2 regions of the Pseudomonas sp. JC1203 genome follow, and region 2 is predicted to be linked to the other one. Evidence: predicted binding sites of a transcription regulator. Region 2 holds the regulator's gene; the other holds the start of a gene.
The links. The regulator sigma-54, encoded in region 2, starts transcription at its own class of promoters, with help from an activator protein. The targets are predictions, from matches to a motif close to ANTGGCATNNANNTTGCTNT.
Positions count from the first base shown of each region.

Region 1: a site for sigma-54 is predicted at 2,354-2,373, ahead of nirB (nitrite reductase large subunit NirB). Genes of this name have one in related genera too.

Region 1 is NZ_JBWCAM010000004.1:21,328-25,723, reverse strand. Features, by position in the region: gene AC0SZ7_RS07530 (sulfite reductase subunit alpha) at 1-2,193, shown strand, start outside; gene nirB (nitrite reductase large subunit NirB) at 2,498-4,396, shown strand, end outside.
Region 2 is NZ_JBWCAM010000008.1:69,214-73,609, reverse strand. Features, by position in the region: gene rapZ (RNase adapter RapZ) at 1-453, opposite strand, end outside; gene ptsN (PTS IIA-like nitrogen regulatory protein PtsN) at 456-920, opposite strand; gene hpf (ribosome hibernation-promoting factor, HPF/YfiA family) at 933-1,241, opposite strand; gene AC0SZ7_RS13745 (RNA polymerase factor sigma-54) at 1,353-2,849, opposite strand; gene lptB (LPS export ABC transporter ATP-binding protein) at 3,022-3,747, opposite strand; gene lptA (lipopolysaccharide transport periplasmic protein LptA) at 3,747-4,286, opposite strand; gene lptC (LPS export ABC transporter periplasmic protein LptC) at 4,273-4,396, opposite strand, start outside.

The sequences.
Region 1 (4,396 bases), on a different contig from region 2:
CTGCGCGGCGTCGACTACCCGCTGCTGCGCCAGGGCCCGCGCCAATGGCCGTGCGAACCCGGCCGCGACGATGACCGCAACCCGGTGCGCTACCTGACTCCCGACGGCCCGCGCTTCCCCAGCGACGACGGCCGCGCGCGTTTCTTCGCCCGGCCGCACATGGCCCCCGCCGAGCTGCCCGACGACGACTTCCCGCTGGTGCTCAACACCGGCCGTGTGCAGCACCAGTGGCACACCCTGACCAAGACTGGCAAGGTCGCCAGCCTCAACAAGCTCAACCCCGGGCCTTTTGTGGAAGTGCACCCCGAGGACGCCGCGCGCCTGGGCATCGCCGAGCGCGACCAGGTGCGCCTGCAAACCCGCCGCGGCCATGCGGTGCTGCCGGCGCGGCTCAGCGACCGGGTGCTGCCCGGCAACCTGTTCGCGCCGTTCCACTGGAACGACCTGTACGGCGATGACCTGGCCATCAACGCGGTGACCAGCGACGCCATCGACCCGGTGTCGTGGCAGCCGGAATTCAAGTTCAGCGCCGTGGCCTTGAGCCGGGTGAGCGGCGCCCTGATTCCTTTGGTGGAAGCTGCCGCCACCGAGCTCGCCGCGCAGGTGCCCGACCAGTGGGTGCTGTGGGCATCCCAGACCGGGAATGCCGAGGCCTTGGCCGCGCTTTGCGGTGAGCAACTGCGTGGTGCGGGCCTGAAGGTGAAGGTCACCTGCATGGACGAGGTTGGCGTGGCCCAATTGCGCCAGGCGCAGAGCGTGCTGTTGATTGCCAGCACGTTTGGCGACGGTGATGCGCCGGACAACGGTAGCGGCTTGTGGGCGGCCCTGCAGGGCGAAGTCGCCGAACAGCTCGCCGGGCTGCGCTATGCGGTGCTGGCCCTGGGCGACAGCAGCTACGACCAGTTCTGCGGGTTCGGTCGCAAGCTTGATGCGCGCCTGCAACACCTGGGCGCCACGCCGCTGGTGCCACGCATGGACTGCGAGCCCGATTACCAGCCAGTGGCTGACCATTGGCTGGCGGCCGTCAGCCACGCCCTGACGGGTGCGGGGCCGGTCCAGCCTGCGGTGGCCAGGGACTACAGCGGCTACACCCGCCAGCGCCCCTGCCAGGTGCGCATCAAGCACAACCGCCTGCTCAACGCCCCGGGTGCGGAAAAGGAAACCCGCCAGATCGTGTTTGACCTCAGCGACACCGGCCTGCAGTACCAGGCCGGCGACGCCCTGGGTGTGTGGCCAACCAACTGCCTGACGCTGGTGGAAGAGCTGCTCGCCGCCCTGGGCCTGGACAGCAGCCAGCACGTACAGGTGCCGGCCCAGGGCGAGATGGCCCTGGCCCAGGCGCTGCACAAGCATTACGAGATCACCCGCATTACCCCGGCCTGGCTCACGCTGGTCGCCGAGCGCAGCGGTAGCGCGCGGCTGGCCGGCCTGCTGGCGGCGGACCACAAGCAGGCGTTGAATCAGTGGCTATGGGGCCGGCAGTTGCTCGACCTGCTGGACGAATTCCCTACCGAAGTCAGTGTCGATGAATTGCTGGGCCTGCTCAAACCGCTGCAACCACGGCTGTACTCCATCAGTTCCAGCTACAAGGCCACGCCCAACGAGGTGCACCTCACCGTGTCCACCGTGCGCTACCGCCACAACGACCGCGCGCGCAGCGGCGTGTGCTCGGCGTTCCTCGCCGACCGTGCCAGCAGCGGCCTGGTGTCGATTTTCGTGCAGCCTTCCAAGCACTTCAAAGTGCCGGCCGACCCCGCCGCGCCGATGATCATGGTCGGCCCCGGCACCGGCGTTGCGCCGTTCCGCGCCTTTCTGCAGGAGCGCCAGGCCAGCGGTGCCAGTGGCCCCAATTGGCTGCTGTTCGGCGAGCAGCGCCAGGCCACGGATTTCTACTACCGCGACGAACTGGAGAGCTGGTTGCAACAAGGTCACCTGCAGCGCCTGGACACCGCTTTCTCCCGCGACCAGGCGCAGAAGATCTACGTGCAGCAGCGCATGCTGGAGCAGGGCGCGCAGCTGTGGGCGTGGCTGCAGCAGGGCGCGCACTTCTATGTGTGCGGCGACGCCAGCCGCATGGCCAAGGACGTCGACGCGGCGTTGAAGGCGGTGGTTGCCGAGCACGGTGGCGTGGACGCCGAGGCGTACGTGGCACAGATGAGCAAGGACAAGCGCTACCTGCGCGATGTGTACTGAAACGATGCGCGTCGCAGGGTATTGCACTGGTGCGGTGCGATGGAATGAATGCCCTGTGGGAGCGGGCTCTGCCCGCGAAGGGGCCGCTGCGGTAAGGCGGCCCAAGCGCGGTGTGGCCTTCGCGGGCAGAGCCCGCTCCCACGAAGCAGGGCAATTACACCTTGGCATGCAATCTGCTTTTACCTTCACAGCCCACCCGCGTTCAACGGCGATCGCACCCAGGGGCACCCCACACAGATACCAGGCAAAGGCGCCTGGAGCTTAACGGCTCCAGGCGTCTTTTTTTTGTTCGAGGAAAACCTGCATGAACGCATTCATGACGCTCAAGCCGCGCCCGCAACTGATCATCGTCGGCAACGGCATGGTCGGCCACCACTGTGTCGAGCAACTGATTGAGCGCGGGGCCCTGGCACAGTTCCAGGTGCGGGTGTTCGGCGAAGAGCGCCAGCGCGCCTACGACCGCGTGCATTTGTCCGAGTACTTCGGCGGCAAGGACGCCGAGGCGCTGGCCTTGGGCGACGCCACCCTGTACGCCGACCACGGCGTGCACCTGCACCTGGACGAAGCGGTGCTGGAAATCGACCGTGAAAACCGCCAGGTGGTCACTGCCCAAGGCCGTTATGCCTACGACCAACTGGTGTTGGCCACCGGTTCCTACCCGTTCGTGCCGCCCATTTCCGGCTCCGAAGGCGACGCACGCCTGGTGTACCGCACCCTCGATGACCTCGACGCCATCCGCCAGGCCGCCAGCCAGGCGCGGCGCGGCGTGGTGGTGGGCGGCGGGCTGCTGGGCCTGGAAGCGGCGAACGCGCTGAAATCGCTGGGCCTGGAAGCCCACGTGGTGGAGTTCGCCCCGCGGCTGATGCCGGTGCAACTGGACAGCGACGGCGGCGCGGCCCTGCGCGCGCAGATCGAGGCGCTGGGCGTGGGCGTGCACGTGTCGCGCGCCACCCAGGGTATCGTCGCCGGCGAGGCCTATCGCTACCGCATGAACTTCGACGGCGGCGAGTTCCTGGAAACCGACCTGGTGGTGTTCTCTGCCGGCATCCGCCCGCAGGACGCCCTGGGCCGCAGCGCCGGCCTTGAAATTGCCGCACGTGGCGGCGTGGTCGTGGATGAGCATTGCCGCACCAGCGACCCGGCCATCTTCGCCATTGGCGAATGCGCGTCCTGGAACGGCAGTGTGTTCGGCCTGGTGGCGCCCGGCTACAGCATGGCGCGCAACGTCGCGGCGCTGCTGGCGGGGCAGGGCGAGGCCACCTTCAGCGGTGCCGACATGTCCACCAAGCTCAAGCTGCTGGGCGTGGACGTGGGCTCCATCGGCGACGCCCACGCCGCCACGCCGGGTGCGAAAAGCTACCGCTTCATCGACGAGGCCAACGCCAGCTACCGGCGCCTGGTGGTGTCGCCGTGCGGCAGCAAGGTCATCGGTGCCGTGCTGGTGGGTGACAACAGCTATTACGACACGCTGCTGCAGTACGTGCAGAACGGCATCGCGCTGCCCAAGGATCCTTCCAGCCTGATTTTACCCCTGAGCGACGGCGCGCCTGCCCTGGGCGCCGATGCCTTGCCCGACAGCGCCACCCTGTGTTCCTGCCACAACGTGACCAAGGGCGCGGTGTGCGCGGCCATCGACAGCGGCTGCGGCGACCTGCCCAGCCTGAAGGCGCAGACCAAGGCCTGCACCGGCTGCGGCGGCTGTGCGGCGTTGCTCAAGCAGGTGTTCGAGCACGAGCTGATCGCCCGCGGCGTGGCCGTGGACAAGAGCCTGTGCGAGCACTTCGCCTACACCCGCCAGGAGCTTTACGCGCTGGCGCGGGTGGGTGACATCCACACCTTCGAGGACCTGCTGGCGCGCCATGGCCGCGGCCACGTGGGCTGCGATATCTGCAAGCCCACCGTGGGCAACATCCTCGCTTCGTGCTGGAACCAGCCCATCATGGACCCGTCACTGGCGCCGCTGCAGGACACCAACGACACCTTCATGGCCAACATGCAGAAGAACGGCACCTACTCGGTGGTGCCACGCATTCCCGGTGGCGAGATCACCCCGGACAAGCTGATTGCGATTGGCGCCGTGGCGAAGAAATACGACCTGTACACCAAGATCACCGGCGGCCAGCGCATCGATCTGTTCGGCGCCCAGCTGCACCAGTTGCCGGATATCTGGGGCGAGCTGATCGACGCCGGCTTCGAGACCGGC
Region 2 (4,396 bases):
GTCGCGCAGCTGGTACAGGTTCAGGTGGGTGGTGTTGATCTTCAGGTCAGCCAGGTCAGCGATAGGGCTGAGCAGGCTGGTTTCCACCCGGATAGCTTCGGCCAGCGAGCGGCTGGCGTTGCTCAGCGGGTGGCGGCGGCGGGTTTCGGAGAAGCGCTTGAGCAGGGTTTCTTCGTCGGCGTCCAGGTACAGCACGTCGCACTGGATGTGCTTGTCACGGGCTTCCTGCAACAGCTGCGGGAAGCGCGACAGGTCGCTGGGCAGGTTGCGGGCGTCGATCGACACGGCCACCAGCGGCTGGGCCAGCTCGGTGCGGATCAACGCACGCTCGGCCAGTTCCGGCAGCAGGCCGGCGGGCAGGTTGTCGATGCAATAGAAACCGTTGTCTTCCAGCACGTCCAGCGCGGTGCTTTTACCCGAGCCGGAACGGCCGCTGACGATGATCAGGCGCATGGTCAATGACCTTTCTGTTCGTCCAGCACGACTTGGTAGAGGCTTTCGCTGTTTTTAGCCGAGCGCAGGCGTTCGCGCACATCGGCGCGGTCGAGCATGCCGGCGATCTGGCTCAGCAACGCCAGGTGTTCGTTGGTGGCTTCCTGAGGGACCAGAAGCACGAAGACCAGGTCGACCGGCGCGCCGTCGATGGCGTCGTAGTCGATCTTGTTCTCCAGGTGCAGCAGGGCACTGATCGGCGTGGTGCAGCCGGCCAGGCGGCAATGGGGGATGGCAATGCCGTTGCCGAAACCGGTCGAACCGAGTTTTTCACGGGCAAACAGGCTGTCGCGCACAACTTCCTCACCAAGGCCGGGGACGTCCCGGGCGATCAGTGCGGCGATTGTCTCGATTACTTTCTTTTTACTGCCGCCCGGCACGTTCACGAGGGAACGGCCGGGGGGCAGGATATTTTCAAGTCGGATCATGAGGGGGGAGTGTCAGCGGGCGGTCTGGCCTTGCAGCAGACTTTGCTGTTTTTCCTTATGCTTTTTGAGTTGGCGGTCGAGCTTGTCGGTCAGCAGGTCGATGGCCGCGTACATGTCGTCATGTTCCGCGTTTGCCACAACCTCGCCACCGGGTACGCGCAGGGTGGCCTCGATTTTCTGTTTCAGCTTCTCGACCTCCATGATGACCTGCACGTTGGTGATCTTGTCGAAATGGCGCTCCAATCGGTCGAGTTTCTCGCCGATGTAAGTGCGCATGGCGTCGGTCACAACCAGTTGATGTCCACTGATGTTGACTTGCATACCGCTTTCTCCTTATTGCCAGTGCATAAAGAGACAGGTTGGTTAACCTGCCACTGGAACGCTGTGGCACATCCGGCAAGCCCACTGGCAGCGCGTTGGCGCTGCCAGGATTCACATCAGCCGCTTGCGTTCGCTGGACGGCGCGATTCCTAGGGATTCGCGGTATTTTGCGACAGTGCGGCGGGCTACCTGGATGCCTTGTGCCTCCAGTAAACCAGCGATCTTGCTGTCACTCAATGGCTTTTTCTGATTTTCGGCGGCAACCAGTTTCTTGATGATCGCGCGGATCGCCGTGGACGAGCATTCACCGCCCTCGGAGGTGCTGACGTGGCTGGAGAAAAAGTATTTCAGCTCGTATATGCCACGCGGGGTGTGCATGTATTTCTGCGTGGTCACCCGCGAGATGGTCGACTCGTGCATACCCACCGCCTCGGCAATATCGTGCAGCACCAGCGGCTTCATGGCCTCGTCGCCGTAATCGAGGAAACCGCGCTGGTGCTCGACGATCTGGCTGGCGACCTTCATCAGCGTCTCGTTGCGGCTTTGCAGGCTCTTGATGAACCAGCGCGCTTCCTGCAGCTGGTTGCGCATGAAGGTGTTGTCGGCACTGGTGTCGGCGCGGCGCACGAAGCCTGCGTACTGCGGGTTGACGCGCAGGCGCGGCACGGCTTCCTGGTTCAGCTCCACCAGCCAGCGCTCGTTGTCCTTGCGCACGATCACGTCGGGCACCACGTACTCGGCTTCGCTGGATTCGATCTGCGAGCCGGGGCGCGGGTTGAGGCTTTGCACCAGCTCGATGACCTGGCGCAGCTCGTCTTCCTTGAGCTTCATGCGGCGCATCAGCTGGCTGTAGTCGCGGCTGCCCAACAGGTCGATGTAGTCGGCCACCAGGCGCTGGGCTTCGCTGAGCCACGGCGTGCGGGCGGGCAGTTGGCGCAGTTGCAGCAGCAGGCACTCGCTCAGGTCGCGGGCGCCGATGCCGGCGGGCTCGAACTGCTGGATGCGGTGCAGCACGGCTTCCACTTCGTCCAGCTCGATGTCCAGTTCCGGGTCGAAGGAATCGCAGACTTCCTGCAGCGTCTCGTCCAGGTAACCCTGGTTGTTGATGCAGTCGATCAGGGTGACCGCGATCAGGCGATCGGTGTCGGACATGGGCGCCAGGTTCAATTGCCACAGCAGGTGGCTTTGCAGGCTCTCGCCGGCCGACGTGCGGGTGGTGAAGTCCCATTCGTCATCATCGTTGCTGGGCAGGCTGCTGGCGCTGGTCTGGTAGATGTCTTCCCAGGCGGTGTCCACCGGAAGCTCATTGGGAATGCGTTCGCTCCATTCACCGTCCTCGAGGTTGTCGACGGTGGGGGCCGAGGTTTCCTGGTAGCTCGGTTCCTGGATTTCCGGCGTGACCTGTTGTTCGGCCTTGTCGGCCATGGGGTCACTGTTGTCGAAGTCGTCGCCTTCTTCCTGGCGCTCGAGCATCGGGTTGGATTCCAGGGCCTCCTGGATTTCCTGCTGGAGGTCCAGGGTGGAGAGCTGGAGGAGGCGGATGGCCTGTTGCAACTGCGGTGTCATCGTCAGTTGCTGGCCCATTCTTAGGACGAGCGATGGTTTCATGGCAGGGGCTTAACACCTTATTCGCCGGCGCAAAGCGCCATCCACTACGGGCGCCGAGGCTCTCGGCTTTTGTCGTAAGCAAATTATATGCCTGAAACCGAAGTGTTTGCCTAGAGCGACGCCGCAATTAATTCACGACACGCCCCGGGCAACAAGCCAAACACCTCGCCGATTACAGGCGGAACTCGTGACCGAGGTAGACCTCTTTCACCAGTTGGTTTGCCAGGATGGTCTCGGCGTCGCCTTCGGCGATCAGCTGGCCATCGTTGACGATGTAAGCGGTTTCACAGATATCCAGCGTCTCGCGAACGTTGTGGTCGGTGATCAACACGCCGATGCCCTTGTTCTTGAGGTGGTGGATGATCTGCTTGATGTCACCGACCGAGATCGGGTCGACACCGGCAAACGGTTCGTCCAGCAGGATGAACTTGGGCGCGGTGGCCAGGGCGCGGGCGATTTCCACCCGGCGACGCTCACCACCCGACAGGCTCATGCCCAGGTTGTCGCGGATGTGCGTGATGTGGAATTCCTGCAGCAGGCTTTCCAGTTCCTTCACGCGCGCGGCTTTATCCAGCTCTGGGCGGGTTTCCAGGATGGCCATGATGTTGTCGGAGACCGACAGCTTGCGGAAGATCGAAGCTTCCTGCGGCAGGTAGCCGATGCCCGAGCGAGCGCGCCCGTGCATGGGCTGGTGGCTCACGTCCAGGTCGTCGATCAGCACGCGGCCCTGGTCAGCCTGCACCAGGCCGACAATCATGTAGAAGCAGGTGGTCTTGCCGGCGCCGTTAGGCCCCAGGAGGCCGACGATCTGCCCACTTTCGATGGACATGCTGACGTCACGCACCACTTGCCGGCCTTTGTAGGCCTTGGCCAGGTGCTGGGCTTTGAGGATAGCCATTACTTGCCCTGCTGCTGGTCGGTTTTGCTTTTCGGCTGGATGACCATGTCGATCCGTGGGCGAGGCGTGACCTTGGCGCCTGTGGCGCGGCCGGCGTTCACGACCTGCTTGACGGTGTCATAGACGATTTTTTCGCCTTCGGACGTGTTGCCGTCGTTCACCACCTTGGCCTGGTCGATCAGGATGATGCGGTTCTGCGCCGAGAAGTACTGGATGGTCTTGCCGTAGCCCTGCACGATCGGCTTGTCGATGGCCGGCTTCTGCTCGTAGTAGGCCAGGTTGCCCACCGAGGTGAAGGTGTCGACGTCGCCCTGCGCGTTGCGGGTGATGGTCACGGTGTTGCCGGTGATCTTCATGGTGCCCTGGGTAATGATCACATTACCCTTGTAGACGGCCACGCCCTGCTTGTCGTCCAGTTGTGCGTCGTCGGACTGGATGTGGATCGGCTGGTCGCGATCCGTAGGCAGTGCCCAGGCGCCAGCGCTCCCCAGTGCAGAGCCCAGGGAGAGCAATAAAGGGAGGGTTTTAGCGAGCCTCATACAGTCCTCTTACGTTGGACAGCAAGTTGATCTTGCTGTCTTTCAAATATGCCTTCATGCCCGTGCCCGTAGAGACGCCACCGGCGCCGTCGATTCTAACGTCTCGGTCT